3 regions of the Arthrobacter sp. 2762 genome follow, and region 3 is predicted to be linked to each of the others. Evidence: predicted binding sites of a transcription regulator. Region 3 holds the regulator's gene; each other region holds the start of a gene.
What was found. Region 3 encodes LexA, which represses DNA repair genes until DNA is damaged. Its sites were predicted from a motif close to TCGAACANNTGTTCGA; they were not measured.

Region 1 (4,278 bases), on a different contig from region 3:
TCGTGTTTGTCGAACTGGCTCATGGGCAGGCCCAAACCGCTGGGCTGTACCGGTGTTCTGTCCAGGAGCGTGGCATCGCCCAGGATCACCCCGCATGGATGCATGGAAATGTGCCGGGGAAGGCGGTCCAACCTTTCAGTGAGATCCACCAGCAGGTCCAACTGCTGGTTTTCCTCCATGCCCCCAGGCCCTTCACGGCCAGCCTCCACCCGCCCGGCAAATTCACGAAGTTCAGGCTTTTCAACCAAGGCCTCCCTGAATTTACGTGCGGAGAAGCGCCACAACTGCTTGGCAATTTCGCCGATTTCACCATCGTCCATACCAAGAGCCATGCCGGCATCGCGGACAGCACCGCGGGCCCGGTACCCGTTCTGCATGCTCATCAGGGTCACCCGTTCGGCTCCGAAGCGCTCGAAGATCTTCCGGTAGACGTTGTGCCGTTCGGCGCTTTCGACGTCGATGTCAATATCGGGAAGGGTGGATCGGCGACCCGAGAGGAACCGTTCAAAAATGAGGTCATGCCGGATGGGATCCACTTGGCTGATGTCGATCAGATAGTTGACCAAGCTGGAGGCCCCGGAACCTCTGGCAGCTACCCGGACGCCCATCTCGATAATCATTCTGGATACTTCCGCAACAGTGAGGAAGTAGGAGGCAAAGCCGAGTTTGTCGATGATCCCCAGCTCATGCTGCAACCGCGAGCGCATCTGCATTTCCGCATCGCCGTTGATGCCGGGGAAGCGCCGGGTGATTCCTGCCTCGCATCGTTGGGTGAGTTCCACCATGGGATCACAGTCGATGCCGATGATGGAAGCTTCGGGAACAACGGGCTTTTTCCATCCCATGTCCAGGACGGGATCGATGCGGCATTTGTCGGCGAGCGCTTCTGTGTTGGAGAGCAGCTTGTTCAGCCCTGCTGCTCCTTGACCTGCGGCGCCCATGATTTCCTTGCCGAGTTGGAGCATTTGTTGGGCGTTTTTCAACCAACCCTGCCCGGTTGGTTGCAGCAGGCCCGTTGGTTGCAGCAGGGGGGCCGATGAGAGTTCGGGGAGGGATTTTAGTGTGCGTGCAGAGTCCAGGACGTCTGCGGTGGGGGCGCCGTCCTGGGCGCAGTAGCGGACGGCGTTGCTGAGGATGGCGGGGATGTTGTATTCAAGGGCGAGTTTGAGCATGCGTACAGCGTGGGATGTGCTGAGGGGTTCTCCAGGGGCGCTGAGGTGGGATACGGCTTCGGCGACGATTGTTCCCGGAGGCATGGCGTCGATCCATTGTTTGAAGAGTGTCCGGGGGCGAAGATATTTCCGCCCTCCCATGGCGTGGCCTACATCGGAGTCCGGTCCTATGAGGACGGTTAGCACGGGTTTGAGGGTTTTTGGGTCCAGTGTGCGTGATGCGAGTTCTGCCCGTGTTACGGCAACGGGCACTACTCCCCCGGCTTTACCGGAGGTGCGGGCATGGGCGTCTGAGACGAGTCGGCAGAGGGCGCGGTAGCCGGCGCCGTTGTTGTTGCCGTGGGCGAGTACGACGACGCGGCCCGCTACTTGGGTGCGGTGGTCGCCGTCGTCGTCGAATATGGCGAGGTCCACGCCGATGACGGGGTCTATACCGGCGTCCATGCATGCTTTGAGGTGTTTTATGGTGCCGTACAAGCCGTCCCGGTCAGTACAGGCGAGCGCTGTTGCGCCGTCTGCTGCGGCTGATTGGGCAAGTTCGTCCGGCCAGGAGACGCCGTAGTGGGCGCTGAAGGCTGTGGAGACGTGCAGGTGTGTGAAGCTCAAGGTTCAGGCGGCTTCGTCTGGTTCGACTGCCTGGGCCGGTGCGGCCTCGTGGATACGCAGGAGCCGCCAGCGGCCGCTGGCGAGGTGGCGGACGAGGTCAAGGGTGATGGTTTTGGTTTTGCCGGTTTGCCCTTCGTCCTGCGGGCGCTGGAGTTGGACCCGCCAGATCTCGTGATCCACCAGGCCTGCGCCGCTTCCCAGTGGTGCTCGGCTTTCTTCTACCCACCATTGGCGTCGTTCATACCATCTGAGGGGTTCGTTGGTGACGAGGTAGTGGGTTCCTTTCCACTGGATTTCCTGCGGCTGGCCTGTATCCGTGCAGATGACGTCCACGGACTCACTGAAAAGCCCCATATCCACACTCCTTGCCTGTGAGCATCGCCCTGGATCAGTAAGATCATCGCTAAATCATCGTTCGAATGTATGTTCGAATATATCCAGTTTACGTCGCCCCTCCGACAAAACCTACTGGGAAGTTTTGCTCCTTCCGGGCGCTTTGGACTTTCGCTTGGCAGCAAGGTCGAGCAGCTTGTCCCGCAGGGGTTGCGCACCTTCTGCGAGCGCCACGCGCATCATCAGGGATGAACCGATGCGGTATTGCTGGGTCCGAAGAACGCGTTGACGGTTGTAGGCATCGAGGGCCCGATCCAGGGGCAGGGTGTTGACCAGCTTGCCCAAGGTGACGGCGTCTATCAGCGACTCACAAGCGCCTCGCCCAAGGTTGGGCGCCATGGCGTGGGCCGCGTCGCCGATGAGGACCACATTGCCCCGGGAATAACGCCATAGCGGCGGGGTGGTCCAAATGCGTTGCGCCAATGATGTTTCGGGCGTCGCTGCTTGCAGGACGTGCTGGATACCCTGCGAGTGCCCGGCGTAGCGGCGGCGCGCCATTGCAAGGGCTTCGCCGACGTCAATTCCCTCGGGACCCATCCCGGAGCGGAAGGACGCATACCAGTTGGTTCCGCCGCTTGAGGGGCCTATGCCGAAGAGGTCCCCGCGTCCCCAGTACTCACCTATGGTTTCGCTGCCCGGCCCTTCGGCAATGACGCCTCGAACAGCGAGGTAGGGCGTCAGCTTGGCCGCACGCGCCCCTCCCCGCCGAGATTGGCCCCACACGGAGCGCCTCACCATGCTGTGCACTCCGTCTGCCGCCACTATCAGGTGGGCGTCGCTTGGAACCGCGTCCAGCTTTGCGATGCGTCGTTGGACTGTTGGGGGTACGGCTGAGTCGAGGAGGCGCAGGAGCGTGTGGCGGGCGACACCCACAAGGTTCTGCCCTTCCACACTCAACCACGGCACCCCTGTGGCGCTCCGGAGCGCGCCGCCCCTGATGATGGGGCTGTTTTCCCGGACGGCGCCAAGGATCCCCAGTGAGGCCAGTGCCTCCTGGGCTTCGGGCCACATGGCCAGGGTTGTTCCTACTGCCGGGAGGCCGGCCCGCTGTTCGTACACGGTGACGTGGAACTGACTGGGATCAAGAGTTCCCGCCAGGGCGAGGCCTGCTATGCCACCACCGACGATATCCACTTGTTTCATGGTGCCAATGTACTACTACATTTGTAGTAATTGGGAGGTTAAAGACTAGACTTTCGCCATGCCGGACAGACGAACCGATCTTGCCGACGCCGCCCTCGCCGTGGTGGCCGCCAAAGGTCTCAAAGGACTGACACACCGCGCCGTTGACGCCGAAGCCGGCGTGGCCGTCGGAACGACCTCCAATTACTTCCGCAACCGTGCCGCTTTGGTAGCTGCCGCCGTCGACCGCGTTGAAGAACGGGACTCGCTCCTGCTGCAGCAGCAGGGTGGGTCCGAATTCCCGACGTCGGTAGCCGCCTTGGCGGAACAGCTCGCGGGAGCACTGCTCGGGCTCGCAAAAAACCACGCTGAACTGACCCGCGCACGGCTCACCTTTGCCCTGGACCAACCCGAGGTGGTGGCCGCCGGGCACGAGCGGATGCTTTCAGCTCTTGAACAGATGCTCGATTCCATGGGAATTACCGACCCAAGGGCCGGCGCAGAAGCCGTATCGGACTACGGCGACGGATTGGCCATGCACCTCCTGACAGCACGCCGCGGCCAGTCGATGGACCAGGCCACAGTGGCAGCCAACGTCCGGCGACTCTTGGAGGGATGAAGCAAAGGGGTGGACGCGGGCGGGTCCACAGAGCAGGATTGTGGCATGAGCACCAATGACGCACTCCTGAAGCAGGTCAGTATCTCCGCCGCAGATGACAACCTCGTTGCGAGATTCGAAATCGAAGGCAACATACCGGGCTCCGGCGCTTATGTCGTGGGCCTTGTTGCTGCCAGCGAGGACTATTCCTCCCAACGCAGGCTGGGCATTGAGTTCATGAATGGAGAAGCGATCTCGTTCTACTCCTTCAACCACTCACTCAGTGCCGAGGAAAACTATGACATCAAGGGCGTGGAACACTCCGGGAACGTAATCACCGGAAACTTCCCGATGTCCGCCATCCATGGGCTCAGCAAAGGCCACGTC
Region 2 (4,278 bases), on a different contig from region 3:
GGGGAGTCCGGCGTGGATCCGGTGCACGCGGTCTTCATCCGTGGACCTTGGGTGGAACGGGTTGGCCCGGGAGTCCAGGTCCTGGCACAGGTTGATCCGGAGCATGCCAGCCACACCGCCACTTTGCACGGATTGGCTAGAATTGTTGCAGTGCGCTCCGGCCAGCTGTTGGCCACCTCTTTCCATCCGGAAGTCACAGGTGAGAAGCGTGTGCATGAACTCTTTATTCGAATGATCAGAGGAGAAGCGTAAAGCATGTCAGGCCACTCCAAATGGGCGACTACCAAGCACAAGAAAGCCATCATTGATAGCAGGCGTGCAAAGTCGTTCGCAAAGCTGATCAAGAACATCGAAGTTGCTGCGCGCATGGGCGGCCCGGACCTCGCCGGCAACCCAGGCCTGGAACTCGCGGTTACCAAGGCGAAGAAGACCTCGGTTCCCAACGACAACATCGACCGCGCCATCAAGCGTGGTGCCGGCCTCACGGGCGAAGTGGTCGATTACACCGAAATCATGTACGAAGCCCGTGGCCCCCAGGGCTCGGCGTTGTTGATCGAGTGCTTGACCGACAACAAGAACCGTGCGGCTTCCGAGGTACGACTCGCGATTTCCCGCAACGGTGGCACCATTGCAGATCCCGGCTCGGTCAGTTACCTGTTCACCCGCAAGGGCGTCGTGGTGCTGCCAAAGAATGGGCTGAGCGAGGATGACATCCTGATGGCCGTCCTGGACGCCGGCGCAGAGGAAGTCAAGGACAGCGGCGAGAACTGGGAAGTGCATTCCGAGCCCTCCGATCTGCAGGCCATCCGTGACGCCTTGAAGGATGCCGGCATCGAGTACGAATCCGATGAAGCGGAATTCGTGCCCTCCATGCAGGTGGACCTGGATATTGATGGTGCCCGGAAATTCATGAAACTCGTGGACGCCCTCGAAGACCTGGATGACGTCCAGAACGTCTACAGCAACGCCGACTTCAGCGAGGAAGTGCAGGCTGCCCTCGACGCCGACTAGGCAGGGCAGCACCTTTATTTTGACAACAAACAGGGAGGCCCGGACTTGACTCTTCGTGTATTGGGAGTCGATCCGGGCCTCACCCGTTGCGGCATCGGTGTAGTGGATATCGAGCGGAACCGCCGGGCCACCATGGTGGCGGTTGGAGTGGTGGGGACTTCGGCCGAGTTGACGTTGGACAAGCGGCTTTTGGTGATTGCACAGGCAATCGACGAATGGCTGGACCTGCACGAGCCGGACGTCGTCGCCGTCGAGCGCGTTTTTTCGCAGATGAACGTCAGCACTGTGATGGGCGTGGCCCAAGCCTCGGGCGTTGTCATCGCAGCGGCCGCGCGTCGCGGCATTCCCGTCGCCCTGCACACGCCTTCTGAAGTCAAGGCGGCCGTTACCGGAAGCGGTACTGCCAACAAGGATGCGGTCACCAAATTGGTGACCAAAATCCTGCGGCTCGATGCCCCGCCCAAGCCCGCCGACGCCGCAGACGCGCTTGCCCTTGCCCTGACGCATGCTTGGCGGGCAGGCAGCGGCATGGGCGGAATCAGCGGGAGTTCGGGCACGGATTCCCTCACCCCGGCTCAGCGAGCCTGGGCGGAAGCGGAAGCGAAAGCGCGCCGCGGGCGGTGATTGCCGGTACCCCTTGCTAGGGTATTCGTAGATATGTTCGGATAGTCCGTTTGCTGCCATGGATTCATGGCAGTACAGCAGGCAGTACCTCAGGAGCCGGGTCTTGATCAGTTTTCTCCGTGGAACAGTTGCCCACGTTGGCTTGTCGACCGCCGTGATTGACCTCAACGGTGCGGGAATGAGCGTTTTTGCTACACCGCAGACCTTAAGCCACCTAAAAGTAGGGGCCGAGGCCAAGCTCTTCACCTCCATGATCGTCCGTGAGGATTCCCTCACGTTGTTCGGCTTCGCCGATGATGATGAACGCGAGGTTTTCGATGTCCTGTTGAGCGTGAGCGGCGTGGGGCCACGGCTGGCTCTGGCCGTACTTGCGGTGCACGAACCGGAAGCCATTCGGGTGGCGGCTCACACTGGTGACAGCAAGGCATTCACCAAGGTGCCGGGCATCGGCCCCAAGGTGGCTGGCCGTATTGTCCTTGAGCTGGCCGGGAAGTTGGTCCCGCACGGCACCGGTGCCGGTACTGCTCCCGCGGCAGCCCCGAACGCGGAATGGAAGCCACAGGTAGTCGCGGCCATGACCAGCTTGGGATGGTCCGAGAAAGACGCCAACGGCAGCATCGACAAAGCCATGGCCGACTCGCCGGAACTCGTAGACGCAGGAAACGTGGCCCAAATACTTCGGGCTACGCTGCGCTGGCTTGGCCAAGACGGTGCACGCGCCGGCAACCGCGTAGGCAGCCGTGGCTGAGCAGTCACTCGTCAGCGGGGGAGAGGAACCGGAAGAGCGGGTCATTGAGGCTGCTCTCCGCCCCAAGAACCTGCACGACTTCGTAGGACAGCATCGGGTCCGCAAGCAACTTGCCTTGGTGCTTGAAGCCTCGAAGATGCGTGGCCGCAGCGCCGACCACGTGTTGATGTCCGGACCTCCTGGACTCGGTAAGACCACACTTGCCATGATCATTGCAGCGGAGATGAATGCGCCGCTGCGTATCAGCAGCGGACCGGCCATCCAGCACGCCGGGGATCTCGCAGCCATCCTTTCCTCGCTCTCGGAGGGCGAGGTCCTGTTTCTTGACGAAATCCACCGCATGTCCAGGCCCGCAGAAGAAATGCTGTACATGGCCATGGAGGACTTCCGCGTGGACATCGTGGTGGGCAAGGGAGCAGGCGCAACTGCAATTCCTCTGGAGCTCCCGCCTTTCACCCTGGTAGGTGCCACCACCCGCGCAGGACTTCTTCCCGGCCCTTTGAGGGACCGATTCGGTTTCACCGGGCACCTTGAATTCTATTCGGTGGCCGAACTCGAACTTGTCCTCCGCCGTTCCGCCGGGCTTCTGGACCTGAAGGTAAACTCTGCAGGTTTCACCGAGATCGCCGGACGCTCCCGGGGAACACCACGTATAGCCAACCGACTCCTGCGCCGTGTTCGTGACTGGGCGCTCGTTCATGGCATTGAGCAAATCGACGCCCGGTCGGCGTCAGCTGCCTTGGATATGTACGAAGTAGACGAGCGTGGCTTGGACAGGCTGGACCGGTCCGTTCTCGAAGCCCTCATTACCAAGTTCAATGGTGGCCCTGTTGGCTTGTCCACTTTGGCCATTGCTGTGGGTGAGGAACCCGAAACGGTGGAGACCGTGGCTGAGCCGTTCTTGGTGCGCGAAGGACTGCTTGGGCGGACACCTCGTGGCCGCATCGCCATGGCACCAGCATGGACACACCTTGGTTATGCTGTGCCGGCGGGCGTATTCGGCCAGGAGACCCTTGCCTTGTTTGACGAGGATGAAAACCACGCTGAAAGCGTAGATACCATCGGTTAACACGCTGTATTCAGCTTTTCCCACTAGACTGGTATGACGCTCGGCACGTTCGAGTCCTTGATCCACGCGCCCGCTTCGCGGTGAAGCGCGTTGCTATGCGGGTTTAGTCCCGCGGCCGCAGGATCTGCCGGGGACGTTGCCGTGAACCAAAAACGTAAGTAAAGAACGGAACTTCCCTGTGGATCCAATGACCATATTGCTGTTCGTCATGCTTGGACTCTTTGTCTTCATGATGTTCCGCCGCAACAAGAAGACCCAGCAGCAGCAGGCTGCGATGCAGTCCAAGTTCGCTCCGGGCGTCGATGTCATGACCAGCTTCGGTCTTTTCGGACGCATCGTGTCCATCGATGAAGCTGAGAACAAGGTCGTTATCGAGCTGTCTCCCGGAAACGAAGCTACGGTTCACCGCCAGGCCGTCACCAAGGTGGTCGAAAAGGCTGAAGAGGAAGCCCCTGTTGTTCCGGACGACGCTTCTTCGCTGACCGTTGCCGATGAGACCCCGGCTGCGACTGAGACGCCGGACGAAACCATCGCGCGCCTCAACAAAGAGGACAAGAAGGACAACTAGCACCGTCAGTCGCGGCAACACCGCGCAAGGACACTTCTACGGCAGCGGAAAGCCGCCGGCTGACGCTTATCAGCGTCCGCCGGCGGCTGTCCGGCGATAAAAGGAAGATCGATAATGGCACGGACCGGCCCCAAAAACTCAGCCCGCAGGGTGCTGACTTGGCTTGGAGCAATATTCGTTGTACTCACCGCTGTGCTGGGTGGCGGAGTCATTTCCGGCCATGCAAGCTGGGCTCCCAAACTTGCCTTGGACCTCGAG
Region 3 (4,278 bases):
ATAGAAGGGAACCGTGGTGCTGATGTCCGAGACACCGGTGCCATCCAGGTTGATCTCCACCAGGACGGAGGATTCGCTGGTGGTGCGCTCCATGCGCGCAGTGCGGTCAGCGGACGGCTTGGCGCCGGTTTCGCTCATTGGGACGTCCTTATACACGAAGAATGGGGTGGGTCTATTGACAAGTTTAGTTGGGCTGGGACGCAGGGCTGTCCAGAAGGGCTTCCAAGGCCTCAAGGAAGGTCGTTGTTTCCTTTTCTGTTCCCGCAGTCACCCGCAGGTGCCCTGGAATGCCGACGTCGCGGATCAGGACGCCCGCATCCAGCAAGCCCTGCCAGATCGCGTGCGGGTTCGAAAGCCCACCGAAGAACACGTAGTTAGAGTCCGAGGCTGCCGGCTTGAGTCCCATTCGGAGGAGCTCGGTCACAATCCGGTCCCGTTGGACCTTGATGTCCTCGACATCGGCCATGAGCGCTTCACGGTGGTTGAGAGCGGCGAGGGCCGTGGCTTGTGTGACGGCTGAGAGGTGGTAGGGCAGCCGAACGAGCCTGATGGCATCGGTAACCTCAGGTGCGGCAGCCATGTAGCCCAGGCGCGCACCTGCCAGGGCAAAGGCCTTGCTCATGGTGCGAGAGACGATCAAACGCTCCCGCCCGGGAAGCAGCGTCAGCGCGCTGGGCGTGTTGTCGTGCGCGAACTCGTGGTAGGCCTCGTCCACGATGACGATGGCTTGGCTGGCCTCGCCGGCTTCGTACACGGCTTCGACCACGTCCAGGCCCAGTCCCGTTCCGGTGGGGTTGTTCGGAGAGCACAGGAACACGATATTTGCGCCAGTCTCCTTCACCTGGGCAGCAGCAGAAGCCGCATCCAAGCCATAGTCATCAGCCCGCACTCCACGGAGATACTCAGTGTCCGTGCCACTGGCAAGCAGCGGGTACATGGAATACGTGGGAGGGAAGCCCAGTGCCTTGCGCCCCGGCCCTCCAAAGGCCTGCAGAATCTGCTGCAGGACCTCGTTGGAGCCGTTGGCCGCCCAGATATTCTCCGCGGAAAGCCCGTGTCCGAGGTAATCGGCAAGGGATTCGCGGAGTTCCGTGAATTCGCGGTCAGGGTACCGGTTCAGGCCCGTGGCCGCGGCCGCCACGGCCTCGGTAATGGCCGCTTGGACATCTGCCGGCACGCCATGGGTGTTTTCGTTGACGTTGAGCAAAATGGGGACGTCAAGCTGCGGTGCGCCATAGGGGCTCAGTCCACGCAGGTTGGTCCGGAGGGGAAGTCGGTCAAGTCGCTCAAGCTGGTCACTCACCAAGACAGTTTAAGGTGCCGGTGCGACTGCAGAGTAACTGTGACGCCGGGGACGCCGACCCATAACCCCTTGGCCGCTCAATTGGCGGGAACGAACAGCTGCTGGCCCGGCTGGATGCGTCCCCCGCGGAGATCGTTCAACTGGATGATTTCTGCGATGACATCACGGGGGTCCCGCTCCGGCGCGGCCGCACCGGCGATGCCCCACAGGGACTGCCCGGGTTGGACAGTCACCGTAACGGCCACCGGCGGCTGCAGCTGGCCTTGGGAATCAGAAGCTTTGGCCGGGGAGTTAATGAAGCCGGCAAGGCTCAGCAGCGCGGCAAGGAGCAGCATGGTGGGGATTCCGAAGAAGACGATCCTGCCGCGTTGGGTAAGCCGGAGACGCGCAGGAGCCGGGGTGTTGCGGAATTCATGGAACGTTGAGATTGCGGACATGAGCTGAGCCCTTCTGAGCGATTGCCTGCATCGGATGCCCGTTGCCGGCTGCCAATTCCTTGTGTTCGTTGGACCCGGCCCGAATGTTCGAACACTTTCTTCGAACATCCGAGCTCGGTTCAACTTTTATAGAACACATATTCGAACCTTGCTATGACATTTTTAGCACTTATCAACGAACGGTGTCGAGACTCGCTAGAACGAATGTTTGATAAACGCCTGGGCCTGGCCTAGGTTTGAGTGAAGAAACAGGCACTGTTTCAGTGGAACAGGAGGGTCTGACATTTTTTCAGATCCAACATCCCCGGGCGCACTTCAGACCGTGACCGGGCGGAACGGAAGGGCATTGGCGAACATGGCAGCGAAAGCCACCGGCGGCGGGGCACCCCTGCGGAGCCAGCAGCCTCAAAAGAGTCCCAAAAGCCTGACTGTCCGGCAGAAGAAAATCCTGGAAACCATCCAGCGCTCTGTCAATGACAACGGGTATCCGCCCAGCATGCGCGAGATCGGCGACACCGTTGGTCTCGCGAGCCTCTCCAGCGTCACGCACCAGCTCTCCCAGTTGGAGAAGCTCGGCTACTTGCGCAGAGATCCCAAGCGCCCCCGCGCCATGGAAGTACTCATGCCTTTGACCCTTGACGGCGGCACAATTCCCGGAGTGGAAGCAGCTACTACACTGCGCAGCGCAGGTGGACTTGCCGTGACGGAATTGGCCAGCGCCAGCGACACCGCGATGGTGCCCTTGGTGGGACGCATCGCAGCCGGTGGGCCCATCCTGGCTGACCAGACTATTGAGGACGTCTTGCCCCTGCCCCGGCAACTGGTGGGCCACGGCGAACTGTTCATGCTGAAGGTCGCTGGGGACTCAATGATCGATGCCGCAATTTGTGACGGTGACTGGGTGGTTGTCCGCCGCCAGAATGACGCCATCAACGGTGACATCGTGGCAGCACTCCTGGATGACGAAGCCACAGTAAAAACCTTCCGCCAGCGGGACGGCCACACCTGGCTGCTCCCCCAGAACACGCAGTACGAGCCGATACTTGGAGACCAAGCCACCATTATGGGCAAGGTCGTCTCGGTCCTGCGCTCCCTCTAGGGCGTTCGCCTACGTTTTCTTTGCGCCCAAGCGTTCCAGGACGCCGCGCACCACGTTGCGGTCCGTCGTTGCCCAAAATGGCGGCAAAGCGGCACGCAGGAACCCGCCGTACCGTTCGGTCGAAAGCCGTGAGTCCAGGACGGCGACCACGCCTTTGTCGCCGGTGGAGCGAATGAGCCGTCCTGCGCCCTGCGCCAGACGAATTGCCGCGTGCGTAGCTGACACCGCCATGAACCCGTTGCCCCCGGACTGTGCAACGGCTCGCGAGCGTGCGGTCATCAGCGGGTCATCGGGCCTCGGGAACGGAATGCGGTCAATCACCACAAGGCGGCATGAACCGCCAGGGACGTCCACGCCCTGCCACAGGGACATGGTGCCGAAGAGGCAGGTGTCAGGTTCATCGGCAAACTGCTTCACCAGTGCTGCCATAGTGGATTCCCCCTGGCAGAGGATGTCCACATCCAGCCGTGGGCGCATCGCGTCTGCGGCTTCCTCGGCCGCCCGACGTGAGGAGAACAGGCACAGGGCTCCCCCACCGGATGCACGGATGAGGTCTTCAAGCTCATCCAGTGCCTCGGGAGAAGTGCCCCTGCCGGGCTTGGGCAGGTGCTTGGCCACATAAAGGACACCCTGCTTCGGATAATCAAAAGGCGATCCGACGTCCAACCCGGTCCAGCTGGGCGCCCCATCTCCAATGAGGCCCAGGCCACCTGCTGCGGGCTCAAAGGCGGATCCAATAGCCAGCGTGGCAGAAGTAAGCACCACTGTGTGCCCCGCGAAAAGGCCTTCCCGCAGCCGGCCGGCAACGCTAAGCGGGGCGATGTTGATCAGTGCGGGCGCGGTCTCGTCCGGGTGAGAGTACCCCTGCTGGGGATCGAAGGTGCTGTTCCTGGAAAACCACACCACTTCACTGTTCTCCTTGGCTGCGAGCATCCGCTCGCACAGTTCCAGAATGAGCATGAGCCGTGAGCGCGCAAGCTGCCTGCCGCCGTCGACCGCGTTTGACGAGTCAGTCTTCGAGTCAGACAATGCGGCGCGTGTGGCATCGCGCAATTGGTCCAGGCAATCCAGTTGTTCGTCGTTGAGCCCATTGGGCAGCAGACCGTTGGGGACTCCGGCAATGGCCATGTCCAGTCGATCAGCTGCCGCGTTCAGGGCGTCTACGGTAATAGCGGTGTGTTTGCGCGCGCTCGAAGCGGCAGCATGCACCATTGCCACGGACAGCTGACCTGCAACGGCCCCCGTGACCCGGTCCTGCAGCTCATGCGCTTCGTCAACCACCACGACGTCGTACTCGGGCAGGACAGCAAGTCCTTCGAAGGCACTAACGGCCAGCATGGCATGGTTGGTCACCACGACGTCAGCCTCAGCCGCCCTGGCCCGTGCCAGCTCGCTAAAGCACTCCTCGGCAAGTGGGCATTTTTGCGCTCCCAGACACT

Region 1: ABIE18_RS07150 (DUF6504 family protein) is a predicted target of LexA. The motif match lies at 2,194-2,209, and genes of this name have one in related genera.
Region 2: ruvA (Holliday junction branch migration protein RuvA) is a predicted target of LexA. The motif match lies at 1,661-1,676, and genes of this name have one in related genera.

What each region holds. Positions count from the first base shown of each region.
Region 1 covers NZ_JBEPSI010000003.1:109,013-113,290, reverse strand. Annotated here, with positions in the region: gene ABIE18_RS07155 (DNA polymerase III subunit alpha) at 1-1,778, opposite strand, end outside; gene ABIE18_RS07150 (DUF6504 family protein) at 1,782-2,132, opposite strand; gene ABIE18_RS07145 (FAD-dependent monooxygenase) at 2,244-3,314, opposite strand; gene ABIE18_RS07140 (TetR/AcrR family transcriptional regulator) at 3,373-3,912, shown strand; gene ABIE18_RS07135 (hypothetical protein) at 3,958-4,278, shown strand, end outside.
Region 2 covers NZ_JBEPSI010000003.1:125,759-130,036, forward strand. Annotated here, with positions in the region: gene pdxT (pyridoxal 5'-phosphate synthase glutaminase subunit PdxT) at 1-252, shown strand, start outside; gene ABIE18_RS07205 (YebC/PmpR family DNA-binding transcriptional regulator) at 256-1,011, shown strand; gene ruvC (crossover junction endodeoxyribonuclease RuvC) at 1,057-1,635, shown strand; gene ruvA (Holliday junction branch migration protein RuvA) at 1,739-2,383, shown strand; gene ruvB (Holliday junction branch migration DNA helicase RuvB) at 2,376-3,452, shown strand; gene yajC (preprotein translocase subunit YajC) at 3,640-4,020, shown strand; gene secD (protein translocase subunit SecD) at 4,135-4,278, shown strand, end outside.
Region 3 covers NZ_JBEPSI010000002.1:43,789-48,066, forward strand. Annotated here, with positions in the region: gene hisB (imidazoleglycerol-phosphate dehydratase HisB) at 1-138, opposite strand, end outside; gene ABIE18_RS04250 (histidinol-phosphate transaminase) at 185-1,303, opposite strand; gene ABIE18_RS04255 (LysM peptidoglycan-binding domain-containing protein) at 1,381-1,740, opposite strand; gene lexA (transcriptional repressor LexA) at 2,096-2,839, shown strand; gene ABIE18_RS04265 (ATP-dependent DNA helicase) at 2,849-4,278, opposite strand, start outside.